2 regions of the Acetoanaerobium sticklandii genome follow, and region 2 is predicted to be linked to the other one. Evidence: riboswitches for the same ligand, from Rfam matches in the RefSeq annotation. Region 2 holds a riboswitch; the other holds the start of a gene.
The links. Region 2 has a riboswitch for cyclic di-GMP ahead of CLOST_RS04580 (transglutaminase family protein). Riboswitches for the same ligand answer to the same signal wherever they lie in the genome.

Region 1: linked by a shared signal. The riboswitch ahead of CLOST_RS14070 (hypothetical protein) and the one ahead of CLOST_RS04580 (transglutaminase family protein) in region 2 are both predicted to bind cyclic di-GMP.

What each region holds. Positions count from the first base shown of each region.
Region 1 is NC_014614.1:510,112-520,159, forward strand. Features, by position in the region: gene lysA (diaminopimelate decarboxylase) at 63-1,328, shown strand; gene rfbB (dTDP-glucose 4,6-dehydratase) at 1,340-2,389, shown strand; gene CLOST_RS02310 (sigma-70 family RNA polymerase sigma factor) at 2,637-3,179, shown strand; cyclic di-GMP riboswitch class I at 3,293-3,385, shown strand; gene CLOST_RS14070 (hypothetical protein) at 3,484-4,755, shown strand; cyclic di-GMP riboswitch class I at 4,965-5,053, shown strand; gene CLOST_RS02320 (thioester domain-containing protein) at 5,152-7,146, shown strand; gene CLOST_RS02325 (DUF3298 and DUF4163 domain-containing protein) at 7,309-8,091, opposite strand; gene CLOST_RS02330 (AAA family ATPase) at 8,271-9,365, shown strand; gene CLOST_RS02335 (retron system putative HNH endonuclease) at 9,352-9,954, shown strand; gene CLOST_RS02340 (hypothetical protein) at 9,972-10,048, shown strand, end outside.
Region 2 is NC_014614.1:998,591-1,008,638, forward strand. Features, by position in the region: gene CLOST_RS04550 (cold-shock protein) at 1-161, shown strand, start outside; gene CLOST_RS04555 (peptidylprolyl isomerase) at 215-964, opposite strand; gene CLOST_RS04560 (regulatory protein RecX) at 1,069-1,710, shown strand; gene typA (translational GTPase TypA) at 1,822-3,654, shown strand; gene CLOST_RS04570 (response regulator transcription factor) at 3,904-4,587, shown strand; gene CLOST_RS13510 (sensor histidine kinase) at 4,580-6,007, shown strand; gene CLOST_RS04580 (transglutaminase family protein) at 6,049-6,849, opposite strand; cyclic di-GMP riboswitch class I at 6,864-6,947, opposite strand; gene CLOST_RS04585 (ABC transporter substrate-binding protein) at 7,208-8,116, shown strand; gene CLOST_RS04590 (ABC transporter permease) at 8,129-8,818, shown strand; gene CLOST_RS04595 (ABC transporter ATP-binding protein) at 8,829-9,554, shown strand; gene CLOST_RS04600 (YkgJ family cysteine cluster protein) at 9,669-10,048, shown strand, end outside.

The sequences.
Region 1 (10,048 bases), 490 kb from region 2:
TAAAAAGGTATAATATATAAAATTAAGTAATCAGTCGTATATAAAACTAAGGAGGGGGAACTATGCAAGAGAATTTTGAGTTTTGTTCAGTTGACAGTGTATATCTAGCGCAAAAATATTCTACACCGCTTTATGTTATGAGCCAGGATATAATAGAAGAAAAAATAGATTATATTAAGGTGAATTTTTTAGATAAATACCCTCGTACATATGCATATTATGCTAGTAAGGCTTTTTTGACTAAAGCAATGGCTAAAATAATTAAAAAATCAGAAATGGGTATAGATGTAGTATCTTATGGAGAGCTATATACGGCATTAGATGCTGGAATAAATCCAGATAAAATAATGTTTCATGGAAACAACAAATCAAAAGATGAATTGGAATTTGCATTAGAAAGAGGAATAGGAAGAATAGTAGTAGATGGAATAAGTGAGCTAAAGCTATTAATAGAGCTTGCAGGAGAAAGATTTACTGCAAAAATTTTACTTAGAATATCTCCAAATGTGGAGGCACATACTCATAAATATATAAGTACAGGACAGCTAGATTCAAAATTTGGACTTTCTTTTGCCAGCAAAGACTTAGATGAAGCTATAGAACTGGCAATTAAATCAGAGCATATTGATTTTAAAGGCTTTCATTTTCATGTTGGCTCACAGCTTTTTGACAATGAGGCCCATGTAGAGTCAACAAAAAAAGCTATGGAGCTTATTAAAGAAATAAAAGACAAGTATGATTATGAAATAGAGGATTTAAATGTCGGGGGGGGATTTGGAGTAAGATATACGGCTGAAGATGAACCTATGCCACTTGAATATTTTACAGATGCAATTATGGAAGAAGTAATAGCTTTAATTGATAAATATGAGATAATAAGACCGAATATTTTTATAGAGCCAGGAAGATATATAGTAGCTGAAGCAGGAATTACTCTTTATACTGTAGGTAGTGTAAAAAATATTGAGTCAGTTAGGAAATATATATGCATAGACGGAGGTATGGCAGATAATCCAAGACCAGCACTTTATCAAGCCAAATACAGTGCTTGCATAGCAAATAAAATGTATGATGAAGATACTGAGCTAGTAACAGTTGCTGGAAAGTGCTGTGAAAGCGGAGATATATTAATTTGGGATATTAATCTTCCTAAAGTAGAAAGAGGAGACATACTAGCAGTTATGGGAACTGGAGCATATAACTATAGTATGTCGAGCAACTACAATAAGCTTGCAAAGCCTGCAGTGGTTATGATTCATGATAAAGAAGACAGACTGATAGTGCAAAGAGAGTCCTACGAGGATTTACTTAAAAACGATTTAGGTTAGGAGAGATAAGTGTGAACTTACTAGTAACAGGTGGAGCTGGATTTATTGGCTCAAACTTTATTAAATATATGCTAAAGCATCACGATTACAGAATAGTAAACTTAGACTTACTTACTTATGCTGGAAATCTAGAGAACCTAGAGGATATAGAGGGAGATGCTAGGTACAAGCATATTAAGGGAGATATTTGTAATAGAGAGCTAGTAGAAAGTATTTTTAGAAGATTTGACATAGATATGGTGGTTAATTTTGCCGCAGAATCCCATGTTGATAGAAGCATAGAAGACCCTGAAGTTTTTCTTAGAACAAATATAATGGGAACTCAGGCACTACTTGATATTGCTAAAGATTTTTGGAAAATAGATTTATTTGATAAGTACTGCAAAGAGTATAAAAAGGGCGTTAAATTTGTTCAGGTATCGACAGATGAGGTTTATGGCTCTTTAGGTGAAACGGGACTTTTTAAAGAAACAACATGCCTAAATCCCAACAGTCCCTATTCGGCTTCCAAAGCTTCAGCTGATATGATAGTAAGAGCATATAGTGAAACCTATGGACTTCCTGTTAATATTACAAGGTGCTCTAATAATTACGGACCATATCAATTTCCTGAAAAGTTAATTCCTCTAATGATAAATAATGCGATAAATGATAAACCTCTTCCTGTTTATGGCGATGGGAAACAAGTGAGAGACTGGCTTTATGTTGAGGATCACTGCAGTGCTATTGACTCTGTGCTTCATAAAGGAATGCTTGGAGAAGTTTATAATATTGGTGGGAATAATGAAAAACAAAATTTGGATATAGTAAAATTGATTTTAAATGTGCTAGGAAAAGATGAAACTTTAATTACTCATGTAAAAGATAGATTAGGACACGATAGAAGATATGCAATAGACAATACAAAAATAAGTACAGAGCTAGGATGGGAGCCTAAATACACTTTTGATGAAGGTATAAAGCTAACGATAAAATGGTATTTAGACAATCCTAGGTGGATAGAGAAGATTATTTCTTCAGAATACAGAAATTATTATAGCAAAATGTATGAAGGAAGGTAATTGTGGATTATAATTTAAAGAAGTTATTTTTTATAAATGCTTCTTAGGCTAAAAATTGTTATACGAATTTAATAGTTAAGTATTTTTATATCCTAGATTATTAGCATCTACACAATATGTAGATAAGAAGCTAATGATATAGGATATTTTTTTGAACTTTTTTCCTACCTTTTCAAAAATAAATGCATATTGTATAGTAGAAACAGAACATATGTTCGATAGTTGTACAGAGATAGGAGGTAAGGAAATGGAGACAAATACTTACGAAGATATAGAACAAGCGCTTATAGGCTATAAGGAAGCTACTGCTACTTGGGATAAACAAGAATATCTAAGACAGCTTTTAGCTTACATTACTCCTCTGATAAAGAAAAAAATAAGACACTATTTTGGATATGTAGATGAGGATTTACTTCAGCTAGGATATGTTAGGACTATTGAATTAATTGATAATTATGAACTGGAAAGAAATATATTATTTATGGGATATATGAAAAGAATGCTAGGATGTTATTACTATGATGAGAAAAGAAAACAAGCTAAGGTAGCGGATTTAGTAGAATACGATGAGACCTTTATGGAATCAGATTATGACCATGGTTATTTCGATATCGAACTAGAAGATTTATTAAAGGGTCTTTCATATAAAGAAAGATATGTAGTTGAAAGGCACATTATGGAGAAGAGCTTACTAAAAAATGTAGCTAAGGAACTCGATGTTTCCTATGTCTATGCAAAAGAATTAAAAAGAAATGCTATAAAAAAGCTTAGAGTTTTAATTTGTTTATAGTTTAACGTAAAATAATGTTATAAACTATGTTTTAATATACTTATTCAGGGTATATTTAAAGTAACTAGAATTAGTAATATATTCGTACTCCTTTAGTTAGAATTTCCCAATTTGTATGAAAAAGGCAAACTACAGGAAACTGTAGGACGCAAAGCGAGGAGTCTAAGACTGAATACTAACTCAGTTATGATAGTCCAGCCGCCATATTTTTTTATATGGCGGCTTTTTGAGTTAAGATAAGTTATGATTGTCCCGTTGCCATCCAAAACTTGGTTTTTAAGTTTAATGGATGGAGGTGTCAAAAATGAGAAAAAACAGAAGATTCTTAGCAATTATCATGGTATTAGCATTTTTAGGCTGGTCATTTAACGCTCAACGAGTATTCGCAGATAGTGAAATACCCCCTGAAATTCAGCAAGAAGAACAAGAAGTAGTTGATGAGGAACAAAACGAAGAACAACCGGAGAATAATTTAGAGCCTGAGAATGAAGAAGAAGTAATAGAAGAAGAACCTTTTGAAGAAGAGGAAGTAATAGAAGAAGTAATCGAGGAAGAAATAGTGGAGGAAATAATTGAGGAAGAACCTATTGAAGAAATAGTAGAAGAAGTTATTGATGAAGAGATTGAAGAAATTATTGAAAATGAAGAAGTACCAATGTCTTTAATGAAAGCTCCAGAAATCCTTGATGTAGATGTTCAGTATTCAGGACCAGCAGCTCAGCAACCAATAGATGAAGCTAATTTTAAGCTTGAAGAAACTGGATATGAAACTGAAAAAGTTGATGATTCTCCAAGAGGTAGTGGAACTATTTCATTAGATAATGAAGAATTTATTAAGTGGTTTGTAAGTGAAGATGCGAAGTATCTATCTTGGGAAACAAGCTCATCAAATGTAACAGTATATAAAGTATATGTAAAAGGTGGACAAGGAGAAGACGGAACTAAAGGTTATCTATATGTTTATGATCCTACAATCAGTTCTGATAGTGGATTGCATCCAGCAGTAAATAAGAATGATAGTATCGCTGCTATTAGCCATTTCTCTTTCTTATTTGGATTAGTGATACCAGAAGATCCTGAGGACCCAGAAGACCCTGAGGATCCAGAAGACCCTGAGGATCCAGAAGACCCTGAGGATCCAGAAGATCCAGAAGACCCTGAAGACCCTGAAGACCCTGAAGATCCAGAAGACCCAGAAGATCCTGAGGACCCAGAAGAACCAGAAAACCCTGAAAACCCTGAAGAACCTGAAGAACCTGAAGAACCAACAGTTCCTGAAGATGATGACGATGATGATGATGTAGTAGTAATTGAAGAAGAGGAGACTCCTTTAGCATTACCAGGAGAACCTGATGTATTTGTAGCAACTGTAACTTCTATAAATACTCCTGAAGAAATAGTAGAAGAAGAAGTTCCTCTTGGAGTACCTCAAGTCGAAGAACCTGAAGAAGAAATAATAGAAGAAGAAGTACCACTAGCAGCACCAGAACTTCCTAAAACAGGTGGATTTGCACCAGAACTTCTATATGCTTTAGGCTTAAGCTTAATTAGTGTAGGATTTAAGTTTAGAAAATAAATTTTAAAACTATCAAATCTTATTTAACACAAATATAATTATAAATTAAATTTTAATCGTTAAACTGCTCAGCTTTTAGAGCAGTTTTTTTTTCATGTTTACAAAATATAGAAAAAAATTATTTACTTTTGAATTTTTTTAATATAGAATTGTTTTAGTGATTAATAACTAGTTAATACTACATAACAAAATAGTTATTTAATCCTACTTAATGAAAAAGGCAAACTATGGGAAACTGTAGGACGCAAAGCAAGGAGTCTAAAGCTTAGTTTTAAGCAATGATAGTCCAGCCGCCATATTTTTATGGCGGTTTTTTTATTGGCTTAGACAAAGCAATGATAGTCCAGCTACCATCTAACAAGCTTATTTAATTTAGTTTAAAGATGGAGGGAATGTATGAGAAAGGTGAAAAAAAACAGATTATTAGCACTGTTATTAATGGGATCGTTGCTATTTTCTAATTATGGGATAATGGCATACGCAGATGAAATTCCTACGGCACAGTCAGATAGCGGTGTGACACAAGATGGAGGGACACAAGCACCATCACAAGATGAAGGAACACAAACGCCATCACAAGATGAAGGAACACAAACGCCATCGCATGATGAAGGAACACAAACACCATCGCAAGATGAAGGAACACAAACACCATCGCAAGATGAAGGAACACAAACACCACCGCAAGATGAAGGAACACAAGCACCATCGCAAGATGGAGGATCACAAGCACCATCGCAAGATGGAGGAACGCAAACACCACCGCAAGATGGAAATCCTCCTCAAATAATAGAAGTAGAACCTGCTAAGGTTGAGATTGTGGATTATAAAGAAACACAAAATGTCGATAAAAATGGTAATAAAATCATAGCAAAGGAAGTTGAATATAGCAATACAGGAACAGAAGGTGAAACGATTACTGAAATAGTTCCAAAATGGGGAGATTTTAATGATGAGGAATATGAAACAAAAGTATTTGATTTAAAAAATACTAAAGATTCTAAAGAAGATGTTACGGCGTATTGTAATGATATAGATACAAACCTTAAAAATAATTCAAAGTATTCAGTGCAAGAATTACCTCAAAATAGTAAAGATATTAAAACATCTGAGAAATTAAGAGGAATAGTTTTAAATGGTTATGATCCGAATACAAATATTGAGACTTATAGAAGTGAATTATTAAAAGATGCATCAAAATATCTTACACAAAATCAAATAAATAATTTAACAGAAGAAGATGCTATCGCAGCAACACAGATGGCAGTTTGGAAGTTAGATAATCCTAATAAAAAATTTGTTGATTATGATTGGGAAAAAGGTTTTTTAGGGATAAAAAAGAGAGTTGAAGATGAGAAAGTTGTTAAATTAGCAGAGTACCTATCTAAACAAAAAGAAAGTGACCCTTCTAAAAATAATCTTAAAATAGAAGCGAAAGCGACTGATGAAAATACTGCCGTTAAGTTAGAAAATGGTGAAGTATCAGTAAATTATACATACTCTATATTAAATAGAGTAAATGAGCAAGTACAGACTTTCTTAGAAGTATTCGTAAATGGAAATCAGCTGGATACTAACGCCTATACGGTAGTGGATTTAGGAAATGGTAATAAATCTTTGAGCTTTAAGAATGCTATTGAAGATAAAACTAAAAATGCTGAGATTGAAGCAAAAATTGTAATAAAAGGAACATATGCAGTTGAAGATGTATATGACTTAGTGCCAACAAAGGATAATAAAAACACTCAAAGACTTGTTAGTACACCAATGCTTATGAGCTACAATTTACCAACATTAAAACAAATGTTTAAAATAGAGTACACTGCACCAAAAGTAGAACTAGTAGACCCGGATGAACCAGGAGAAGATGAGCCAGGAGAAGATGAGCCAGGAGAAGATGAGCCAGGAGAAGATGAACCAGGGGAAGATGAACCAGTAGAAGATGAGCCAGGAGAAGATGAACCAGGAGAAGATGAACCAGTAACACCAGGTGGCGGAGGAGGAACGACTAATCCTCCAGTTGTAGAACCGCAACCAGAGCCTACTAATCCAACACCACAACCTACAACTCCAGTGGCACAAAATGACAATGACGACGATGATGAAGATATAGAGGATGAAGCTACACCTCTTGCAGCACCACAAATTATACCAGTAGCTTTACCTGTAGCTACTCTAGCTTCAGCAGAACAAACGGAAGAAGTAATAGATGAAGAAACTCCTTTATCTGCTCCGCCAGTTATGGAGACTGAAGAAGAAATAATAGAAGAAGAAGTTCCACTTGATGCACCAGCACCTGTTCTTCCTAAAACAGGAGGATTTGCACCAGAACTTCTATATGCTTTAGGAGCAAGTTTAATAGCTACGGGATTAAAGATTAGAAAGAAATAGTTTTCGAAAATGAACATTAAATATTTTATGTTTAAATAAAAAAACTGCTCATAAAGGGCAGTTTTTTTATGGGAATAATTTAGTTTGATTGGATTGAAAAATAGGTTATTTGTCTATGAACAGAATAGATAATTACTTTAATACTTATATATTTTTATTGCTTTAATCAACTTGATTTAAGAGCATGGGCTTATATTGTTCTTTAAGCCCAGAATATATTATTTCGTTTGGTATTAGGAAAACAGGAGTGCCTGTAGCATAGGGAGCTATTTCATAAATGTCAAACTGAATGTAGAGATTTCCATCTTCTATATAAAATTGCGGCATTTGACTTATGCTTACAAATCTAAGATTTTTTTCTTGGAAATATACTTTTCCAGAAATATCTTTTTTTATTTGATTTGTAATTTCTTTGTTTATAACGTTTTTATAATCAAAGTCAGATTTGAATAAATCTTCTAAGCTCAATTCTTTTCCAGAAGAAGTATCTATATTGTAAGTAGCCAAGGCAGTTACAGGATTTGCTTTACCTGTGTTCTGCGTGTATGTGGCAACCATACTCAATATGTTTTGATTTGAGGTTTTTATCTCGAAATCAGTAGTTACAGAGTAAGGAACAAACGATTCAGCTTTTGAGTTTGATTTTGATAGTGATTTAATATTGTTCATGTAGTTGTATACTTGATTTTTTAGCTTTAAATTCAAAGCTGCTTGAGTATTTTGATTCTGAAGATTTGATATGACTGGGTATTTAATATCATAAGAAAAGGCTTCAGTTTCTCCAAAATCACTTTCTATCCGTATTTCAACTGGCTGAGGCAAAGAGGCAGTAGCTTTTGCATCGTAGCTAGCATTTTTTTTAGAAGATGTTACTGCATTAGTAAAGCTTTCAGGTTTTTCAATTACCGAGCAAGCAGTTAGTGTGACAACTATGATGGTAATCATATTTAATAAAAGTAATTTTCTCACATTAATGCCTTCTTTCTAACCTTATATGTTTCTATTATATCAAAACTAAGTACTTTATTACATTATAATCTTTAGGACTTAATGATTAGTTACATATTCTTTAAAGAAAAATGACAGTAAATATGGTATGATATTTTTGGAAAGAGGTGAAGCTTGTGAGGGTTTTAGATGTTGTATTTGATAATCATCCTATATTTGATAGCAATACTATTTCTTTTGAAACAGAGGATAAAAAAATTCTAGATACTATTATTTTAGCTGGGATTAATGGTTCAGGTAAAACTACTCTGCTTTCTAGTATTTTCAAGACATTTAAAAAGCTAGAGGATAACAAATTCTGTTTAGATGAAAAAGATACAGTAAATTTACATTTAGATATAAATGAAGATGAACTTGAGAAAGCACCTAAAATGATTTATCTTCCATCTGAGGTGAGATTTCAAAGTATTCATAACTCCAATCAAGCTGATGAGATACCTCTTGCCTATTGTATTGATGATAAAAGCACTCATGATATAATTTCATATATCAAGCAGGCTTTTGATAAGCAGATTTTTTCGAATCCAGAAACAACGGTAGGAAAGAGTATAGATGCAGTGTGCGATGAAATAAATTCTATTTTTTCAATTCTAGATATGGATGTTTATTTGGTAGGAATTAAAGACCCTAAAACCAAGATGCCGCTGTTTAGAAATGAGTCAGGAGTAGAGTTTGATATTAACGGGCTTTCATCTGGAGAGAAACAGCTGTTTATTAGGCTTTTATCTCTTAAATCTCTAGAGCCTGAAGGTTGTGTGATTTTGATAGATGAGCCAGAGATTTCGCTTCATCCATCATGGCAGCAAAGAATAGTTGAAGTATATCAAAATATAGGTAAAGATAACCAAATAATCATAGCTACCCATTCTCCACACATTATTTCATCAGTGAAAAGAGAATCACTCAAAATTCTATCTAAAAAAGAGAGATGGGTAAAGGTAATAAATGGTGAGAATCTAGATGAGACCTATGGTGTTACAGCAGATATGATATTGCTTGATATCATGGGACTTTCGACAACTAGGCATCCTCACATCCAAGAGAAAATTGATGAGTTAAAAAGCATGGTTAGAAATGAGCTTTACGAAACTGAAGAGTTTAAACTATTATATGAAGATATTACAGGAGTCATAGGGACAATAGACCAGGATATTTTACTGGTTAATATAGAAATAGCTAGAAGAAAGGGACTAAAAAATGCTGGACATTAAAAAGGCAGATCCTCCAGATTTTTTACTAGAATTTATAGAAGAAAAGTCTAATGCCAGTTATAAGAATATGCGTGGAGATATGAGAAAGGATTTACGTCATTATATTGCATATAATGAGCAGTGCAAATCTTCGAGATGTTTTTGCGCTTATTGCGAGAGAGAGATTGTTGTGAATTCAGACAATGCCAATGGCTCGCATATTGAACATATCAAGCCGCAATCTAGATTTCCAGAAGATGATTTGGATTATGACAATATGATTGTTTCATGTAATGCTAAGGAAAGCTGTGGGATAAGAAAAGGAAGCCACTATTTCGAAGGCTTTATAGATCCAGTTAATTTTTCACCAGATGTTTTTTTTATTTATGACCTTATGACTGGAGAGATAATTCCAAAAGAAGGAATAAAAGATAGTAATACTCCAGCGTATAAAAGTCTAGATTTGCTAGGCTTAAACAGTGTAAGACTAACTGATGCAAGAAAGCGTGTGATAGTTGAAATAGATAACTTACTTAAATTTATGAAGAAAGAAGATATAAGACATTTTTTAAAGCAGTTCCCAAGCTTATTGGATTATATGCTTAAATAGATGAAAGAAGGAAAAAAATGGCTGATTTAAATTACAAGGCAGAGGATATTGTTTATAAAGTAAAGGAAATAGGCGGATATATGGAGCTAGAGCT
Region 2 (10,048 bases):
GTTTTGGATTCATATCAGTTGAAGGGGAAAAAGATGTTTTCGTACATTTTTCTGCAATCCAATCTGAGGGATACAGAAGCTTAGAAGAAGGTCAAGAAGTACAGTTCGAAATCGTTGATGGAGACAAGGGACCTCAAGCAGCAAATGTTACTAGAATATAATTCGATATTCTAAAGCAAAAACCCAAGGATTTATCCTTGGGTTTTAATTTTATCTATAGAACTTCTACGTTATATTTTGATTTTAAATCAGCTATATGGTTTTGGTAGATTGCACCTTGTTTTTCAGCCATCATATTACGAAGCAGGTTAGAACGAACTTCTTCAAAAGAAAGTAGTCCTGATTCTTGCTTGTCAGTTACTTTTATTATATGAAAACCAAATTGAGTTTCTACAGGCTCAGATATTTCTCCTACAGCCATTTTGAAAGCAGCCTCTTCAAATTCTGGGACCATTTGACCTTCGCCAAACATACCTAAATCTCCGCCTCTTTCTTTAGATGGACAGCTTGAGTATTCTTTTGCAAGAGCTTCAAATGACTCACCTTGAGCTAACTTACCTTTTACTTCTTCTGCTAAGCTAACGTCGCTTACTAGAATATGGCTAGCTTGTACCTTTTGTGGAGATATAAAGCCTTCTTTATTTTCGTTATAATAAGCTTCTAGTTCTTCATGAGTAACAGAAACTGAATTAATTAGGTTTTGGATGCTGTATTGTGTAACGAAGTTCTCTTTTAATTTTTCGAACTCGCTTTGGAATTTAGCATCGTTTTCAATAGAACTTTCTAAAGCTTCAAGATAGAATAGCTTTTGGTTTACTAATTCTTGAAGTAGAGCCTGCTTTCCTTGCTCGCCTTGGAAATTAGCAGCTATTTGAGGGTTGAGATTTTTAAGCATATGCTCTAAATCAGATTCTGTAATTTGATGTGTGGCAACTTTTGCCAATACTTTTTCTTTGTTTTCCATGTGTAATCTCCTTTTTATATGGGTTTTAAGTCTCGCTTAGTTAATCTTATCAGAACTAATTCAAAAAGTCTAATTATTAAAAAGACTCAAAGAGGTGAAATAATATGAGTGAAGAATTTGAAGTAAGTAAAATTAAAAAAATCAGATATAATCTTTATCACGTCATTTTTAATGAGGAAATAGTTCAAAAATTTACAGATGAAACTATGGCAACATTTAGAGTGAATCAAGGAACAGTTTTTTCGAAAGACACCTATGACGAAATGGTGAAAAATGACCAAATTAAAAGAGCGAAATCAAGAGGCTTAGATATACTTAGCAGGTCTTCTAAATCTAAGATGCAGATAAAAAGCACATTGAAAAGAGAAGGGTTTTGTGAAGAAGCAATAGAAAATGCACTTGAATTTTTAGAAAACTATAAATTTGTTGACGATCAGAAATTGGCAACTGATATAGCAAAGAATAAAGCAAGTACAAAAAAATGGTCAAAGAGGCAAATGGTATCTAAGCTTATGGAAAAAGGTATTTCGAAAAATGATATAGAAGAGGCACAGACTTATATAGACGATGATAAGGAGCTTGAAAATGCAAGCTATCATGGATTTAAAAAATTCAAATCTCTATCTGAGAGCAAGCCATTTGATGAGAGACTTTCCAAAACTGCACAGAGTTTAGGATATAAAGGATTTTCTTATGACATTATAAGAAAAGTAATTGATGAAATAAAAAAGGAAAATGATAACTAAATATTTCTTTATAGCAAGATAATCCTATGGTATAATATAGGCTTGTAAAAAGTGCGACGTAGTTTTAACTGGAATGACCAGTTTTTTCAATTTAATGAAGGAAGTGTAAATTTGAATACTAGAAACGATATTAGAAATGTAGCAATAATTGCTCACGTTGACCACGGAAAAACGACATTAGTAGATGCTCTACTAAAACAAAGTGGAATATTTAGAGAAAATCAGCATGTACAAGAAAGAGTAATGGACTCTAATGATTTAGAGAGAGAGCGTGGAATTACTATCTTGTCAAAGAATACAGCTATCGACTATAAAGGTACGAAAATAAATATAGTTGATACTCCAGGCCATGCTGATTTTGGCGGAGAAGTTGAACGTGTACTTAAAATGGTAAATGGAGTTATTCTTGTTGTAGATGCTTTTGAAGGCCCTATGCCTCAAACTAAGTTTGTTCTTAAAAAAGCTCTAGAACTTAGCTTGCCTGTACTTGTATGCGTAAATAAAGTCGATAGACCAGAGGCTAGACCGGTAGAAGTAGTTGATGAGGTTCTAGAGCTTCTATTAGAGCTAGATGAGAGCGAAAGATATTTAGAGTCTCCGTTTATATTTGCTTCTGCAATTGGTGGCTGGGCGTCAACTGACATAAATGAAAAGAAAGATACTATGGAAGATATGTACGAAGCTATATTAGAGCATATTCCAGCTCCACAAGGAGAGCTTGATGGACCTGTTCAGCTTCTTATTACTACTATTGACTACAATGAATATGTAGGAAGAATAGGAGTAGGAAAAGTAGAAAGAGGGACTGTAAAAGTAAACCAAGATGTTATGCTTCTAAATCATCTTGAGCCTGAGAAAAAGCATAAGGTTAGAATAGGTAAGCTTTATGAATATAATGGTCTTGCAAGAGTTGAAGTTACTGAAGCTAAAATGGGAAGCATAATAGCTCTTAGCGGAATAGAGCAAATTCATATAGGAGACACTCTTACTGATTTAGAGGTACAAGAAACTATAGAGTTTGTAAAAATTTCTGAGCCTACTATAGCAATGAACTTCTCTGTAAATGACAGTCCATTTGCTGGTCAAGAAGGTAAGTTTATAACTTCTAGACAATTAAGAGACAGACTTATGAAAGAGCTTAATACTAATATATCTCTGAGAGTTGAGGAAATGGATACAGCGGATACATTCAAGGTATCTGGAAGAGGAGAGCTTCACCTTTCTATTCTGATGGAGACTATGAGAAGAGAAGGCTATGAGCTTCAAGTTTCTAAACCAGAGGTTTTATTTAAAAGAGATGAAAATGGAAAGCTTCTAGAGCCTATGGAGAGAGCCGTAATAGATGTTCCTGAAGATTTTATGGGACCGGTTATGGAAAAGATGGGAACTCGTAAAGGCGAAATGATCAATATGCAACAGTCAAAAGGTGGATATGTGAGACTTGATTTCTCTATTCCAACTAGAGGACTTATAGGCTATAGATCTGAGTTTTTAACTGATACAAAAGGAAACGGTATACTTAACACTATATTTGATGGATATCAGCCTTATAAGGGTGATATAATAGCTAGAAGTCAAGGTTCATTAGTAGCTTTTGAAGATGGAGTAGCAGTTGCTTACGGGTTGTTTAATGCACAAGACAGGGGTATTCTTTTTATCGATCCAGGACAAAAAGTATATCAAGGGATGGTTATAGGAAGCAATTCAAGATCAGGGGATATAGATGTAAACGTATGTAAGAGAAAGCAAGCCACAAACATGAGAGCATCTGGCTCAGATGAATCGCTTAGACTTTCTCCACCTAAAAGAATGTCTCTTGAAGAAATTCTTGAGTTTATAGATGAAGATGAGCTTGTTGAGATTACACCAAAATCAATGCGTATCAGAAAGAAAGTTTTGGATAAAACTCAAAGAGCAAGAATAACTGCAAAAAATAAAAAGTAAATCCCTAACTTTTTCCACATTTTGCACGAATTTATACCATATATCTAAAGTATTATAACAATAAGGAATGAAACACAACCTTACAACCCACCCCTTTTTTCATGTAAATCCGATGCAGCTAGCTGCATCGGAACATTTTACAAACCCTTGGCTTAACCTGCCAATACTATATACTTCACCCTCCTAAGCTGCCCACATAGAGTGGCAGCTTTTTGTTTACAGAAAAAACTATAAGAAAGTAGGGTAATTATGAAGCATATTTTCATAGTAGATGATGAGAAGCGTATCAGAGACTTAATCGAGATGTATCTAAAAAAGGAAGGATATAACACAACTACCTTTGAAAGTGCAGATGGCGTGCTATCAGCTATAAGAGAATTTATGCCAGACTTACTGGTTTTAGATATAATGATGCAAGGCTTAGATGGTTTGGATTTGTGCAAGGAAATTAGAAAAATTAGTGAAGTGCCTATAATTTTTGTATCAGCAAGAAGCGATGAACTAGATAGGATACTCGGACTAGAGCTAGGTGCAGATGATTATCTTGCAAAGCCTTTTTCTCCTAGAGAGCTAGTCGTAAGAATAAAAACCATATTAAAAAGAACGACTAAATCCTCAGAGCATAATGACGAAATTTTGAAAACAAAGGATTTGGAGATATATGTTCAAAGAAGAATAGTCAAATGTATGGGGCAAGACATACCTCTTACTATAAAGGAGTACGAGGTACTGGAATTTTTGATGAAAAATATCAATCTACCTCTTTCTAGAGAACAAATTATCGAGTCTATTTGGGGATATGATTACGATGGTTATGATAGAAACGTCGATGATACTATAAAAAGGCTTAGAAAAAAGCTTAAGACTGCAAAATCAAGAGTGGTAATAAAAACAGTCTGGGGCTATGGATATAGGATAGATGACAATGAGTAAAATAGGAAAAAAAATAATGCAGAGCTATTTTATCATTATATTAGCAACTGCATTTGTATTTATGGGCATTTCAAAAATGTCCTTCAACGATATCCTCAATAGGCAGACAAGGCTGGATCTCAAAAAAGACGCTGACGTAGTAGCCAAGCAAATAAACATGGTGATAGATCAAAAAATTGAAATGACTGTTGTTGATGGAAGCCCTAATGTGAAAATCCAAATAAGTAAGAATTTTTTTGGAGAAAATGCTCTTAGCATTTCAGAAATTATTCTCCCAAAAGGCATGGGTTATGCTCATAATAGACTTGCAACGACTCATTTTATAATAATGGATGTAGACAAAAACCTCATCTTTCAATCCTATAATACAGAGCAGGAACCTATAAATCCTTTAGAGATAGACAAGACCAAATATTATGTAGAGCAAAGACCTCTGATTTCCTCTTTAGACCAAGAGACTTTAGGCTATCTTGTTATGCTTGCTAAGAAAGAAGATTTAAGTGTAATAAATGCTCTTATCAATAGATCTGTATTCTTAGGTTTTTTAATAGCACTTTTTATTGCTAGTATAATCTCTATATTTTTTGAAAGAGGAATAATAAGCCCAATAAATAAACTAAAGAAAAATATAGCCTCCTTCTCTTTTACTGATGATGAAATCATCTGGGAAGAAATAAAAACAAAAGATGAGCTAGCAGAAATCAATCAGGATTTTCTTAAAATGGCATACAAGCTAAAAGAATATGATAAGAAGCAAAAAGAATTTTTCCAAAATACCTCTCATGAGCTAAAGACTCCACTTATGTCTATTCAAGGATATGCAGAGGCTATCAAGGACAAGGTAATGGATGAGAGCATGGTTGATGAAGGTCTGGATATAATAATAGATGAAAGTAAGAAGCTTAGAGATACAGTTAACTCAATTGTTTACCTTAGTAAAATGGAAAATCTTATGAGTGAGGAAAAGTCCATTAGAATAAATCTCTGGGAAGCTGTAGAAGAGATAATAATAAGGCTTACACTTCTAGCCAAAGAGAAAAATATAACCTTTAAGAATAATATTGCTCACTATATTGTGGTTAGAACTAGTGATGATAGATTAGACAGAGTTTTTTCAAATATACTTTCAAATGCCTTAAGATATGCAAAATCTCAAATATCTATTGAATCCTTTGAAATCGAAACTGGTCATATAATAATAAAAATTCAAGATGATGGACGAGGCTTTGAAAATAATGAGGAGCTGTATATATTTGACAGATTTTACAAAGGTAAAGGAGGCAACACTGGACTTGGACTATCTATAGTAAAAAGCATTGCAGAGTCAAATGGCTGGGGACTCAAGGCTTATAATGCAGATGAAGGTGGAGCTGTAGTAGAAATTGTGATACCACCACTTAGAGATAAAGATGTAAACTAAAAAAAGGATTGTCTGATATTTCCAGACAGTCCTTTTTTTACTTATATTTCAGAGGTTTTAGTATACTGATTTGAGGATTTTATAGTAGCTATAGGAGCTTTTGAAGCGCTGTAGGCTGCATCTACTGTAGTATCAACTATAATCCAGTTTCCGTCAATAAACACTTCGTTCCATGCATGGTATTCATTTACTAAGGTAGAGCTACCTTTTACTACCTTGGCGGGAATCCCTTGGCTTCTTAGCATAGAAGCAAATAAAACACTGTAGTCATAGCAAATACCTGACTTTGATTCATAAATTTTTTCTATATCAGGCATATATCCTGGTTTAACTGTAGCTGCTTTATTATAATCATAGCTATAATTTTTAATAACATAATTGTATATAGCATCAAATTTTTCTTTATCAGTTTGAAGATTTTTTGTGAGCTCTTCAGCTTTTTTTATTGCCATCATTTGCTCACTCCAGTTAACAGTAGCAGTTGAAACAAGGTACATAGCTGTATCATCTGCTATATAAGCGTCGATTTTTTGAGTGTATACTGATTTATAGCTATTCCCTGATGTGTTTTGCATTATTTTTATAGTGTAGCTTCCGTTGTCGTAAATTAAAGGGAAGCTTTGAGCTGTATTAGCAGCTAAATCAAAATATTGTTTTTGCCCATCTTTTTCAATTGCTAATTTATATTTAGATTGATAATTTGTAGAGTAATTGACTTTGATTATTCCTTTAGCAACATCGCTCTCGTCTATTATCTTTGCATCTGCATGAGCTAGATTGGGAAAGGTTACACTAGCAATCGATAAAGCAATTAATAAATACTGTTTTAAATTTTTTTTCATAATAAAAACTCCTTTTCGGTAGCTAGGCTGCCAACCAGTTACGGTAAGGCCCTATAGCTTTGCGTCATAGCATTTCTACTACTTTGCCATTGTCGTGAGGAGAGATCTAATAGATCAATCGCACGTAAAAACAATTTACTATTTATATTCTTATTATACCAAAATTTTCAAGTAAATAACATTACATTTAGATTAAAACGTAAAAAATATTTAAAAAAATATTTTAATATTAAAATATAAAAAAATAAAACTAACTAAAACTAACTCAACCTAACTATTTATTGACAATTATAAAAACTCAAATTAAACTTAAGATAAGAAATCCGAATATTTATACATATTAAGGGGGAATTTATTTATGAAAAAAAGAAATCTATTTTTTAAAGAAACCTGCTTGGCTTTACTTATGGTATTTGCACTTATGCTTAGCGGATGTACTTCTACGCCTGAAGCTGAGCCTGCACCTGAGCAAGCCAATCAAGAGGTGACAACACCTGAAAATCCAGATATAATATTAGCAACGACAACTAGTACTCAAGATTCTGGGTTACTAGATGTACTCATACCTATGTTTGAAGAGCAAACTGGATATAGAGTAAAAACAATTGCTGTAGGAACGGGTCAAGCGCTTGCTATGGGAGAAAAGGGTGAAGCAGACGTGCTTCTTACTCATGCTCCAGCATCAGAGAAGCCTCTAGTAGAAAGTGGAGCTGTTACTAATTATCAGCTTGTAATGCATAATGATTTCATATTGGTTGGACCATCAAGTGACCCTGCTAAGGTTAAAGACCTAAAATCAGTAGCAGATGCTTTTAAGTCAATATCTGAAACTTCATCTATATTTGTATCAAGAGGAGACGATTCAGGAACCGACAAAAAAGAAAAAGGAATATGGAAAGATATTAATATTCCAAATGAAGGTTCATGGTATCAAGAAACAGGACAAGGAATGGGACAAACTTTAAATATTGCTTCCCAGAAGGAAGGCTATACTTTGACTGATAGAGCTACATTTTTAGCTCAAAAGGATAATCTACAATTAGAGATAGCTGTTCAAGGTGAAAAATCATTGTTAAACATATATCATGTAATGCAAGTGAATGAAGAAAAATTCCCTAAAGTGAATGCTGATGGAGCTAAAGCCTTTGTGGAGTTTATGATAGATTCAAAAACTCAGGATATAATTGGAGAGTTTGGCATGGATGAATATGGTGAGCCACTATTCTTTAAGGATGCAGGAAAAACAGAGGAAGAAATAGGAAAATAAGGCTGTGATTTAATGGATTTGATTATTGAGGGACTTAAAAAAGCGATAAATATGATATTAACGGGTGATCCTGAGGTACTTAGGATCACTCTTTTAACTCTGCAAGTATCTGGAACAGCCACGCTTATAAGCTTGATTATAGGGATACCCTTTGGAACGGTGCTGGCATTAAAAAGATTCCCTGGCAGAGATTTTTTAATGAGTATAGTAAACACAGGAATGGGAATGCCACCAGTAGTTGCTGGATTATGGATTTCTATTTTGCTATGGCGCTCGGGACCTTTAGGCTCACTTAATCTTATTTATACTCCAACTGCAATAATAATTGCTCAAGCGGTGATTGCTTCACCTATAGTAGTAGGACTTACTAGTGCTGCTATTTCTCAAGTAGATCCAAAGCTTAGACTTCAAATCAAAGCTTTGGGAGCAACTAAGTTACAGTATTTATGGTTTTTACTAAAAGAAGCTAGATTTTCTCTGCTTGCTGCTGTGATTGCTGGATTTGGAGCCGTTGTTTCAGAGGTAGGAGCATCAATGATGGTGGGGGGGAATGTAAAAGGATTATCTAGAGTTCTTACTACGGCAACGGTTATGGAAGTATCAAAAGGGAACTTTGATGTAGCAATAGCTCTTAGCGCTATTTTAGTTCTAGTTTCTTATTTGACTACATTATGGCTTACAGTGCTTCAGCAAAAAAGATAGGAGGATATTGATGTTAAAAGCTAAAAATTTATGCTGGCAGCAAGGAAATAAAAAAATACTTGATAACATCGATTTTTCTCTTTTAAAAGGTGAGGTAATAGGGCTTGTAGGACCAAATGGTTCAGGTAAGAGCAGCTTGTTAAAAGTCCTATCTTTTTTGGAGAAGCCTACATCTGGAGAAATATTATTTCAAAATAAGGTAATTGGATCTAATATATCATTAGATATAAGAAGAAAAATAGCTATTGTTTTTCAGGATCCTCTACTTTTAAATACCACTGTATATGAAAATGTAGCTTCAGGTTTAAAGATAAGAGGAAAATCAAAAAAAGAGATAAGTGATAAAGTTGATAGATGGCTAACTAGCTTTGGGATTTCACACTTAATAAATCAAAAAGCGCGCTTACTTTCAGGTGGAGAATCACAAAGAGTAAGCTTAGCTAGAGCATTTGCGATTGAACCAGATGTAATTTTTTTGGATGAGCCATTTTCAGCTTTAGACGTTCCAACAAAAGAGCTATTGATTGATGACATTAATAAAATAATTAAAGATACAAATACCACAGCTGTTGTAGTAAGCCATGATTTTAGGGATATATTTAGACTTGCAAGTAAAGCTATGGTGTTGATAAATGGAAGAGTAGAAGCAGTCGATACTCCATTTAATTTAATTAATAAGTCAACCACGGCTGAAGTAGATAGATTTTTAATACATTGGAAAAATCTAAATTTCTAGATGAGGAAGTTCTTATTGTTAATACAGCAAAGAGCTAGAGATTTATCAGTAAACTTGAATTGCTATAATTAGTTAGCGGTTAGTTACCGATTAGAGAATAGGAGAAATGAGATATTGATAAGTAGTTTTTATGAAAATAAGAAAGAAATAAATAAGCAACTAGAAGCTATATATAGTCAAATACTTCCAGGAAATTGTAAAAGCTGTGCCAATTGCTGCAGCGAATCCGTAGGAGCTTCATTCACTGAGGCGGCAAATATTTATGTTTATTTACTTGAAAATAGTTTGTTTACTCCAGATTTAAAAAAAGCCATTATGGTATATTATCTAGACATATATCAAAAGAGAAATAAATGTCCTTTTTTGGATAAAACCAAGAGATGTAAAATTTATGAAGTTAGACCTCTAAATTGTAGACTATATGGACATTGGCTAAAAGATGACTACGAATCAAATCTCAAACGTCTTCATAAACAAGCACTTGATATTTCAAA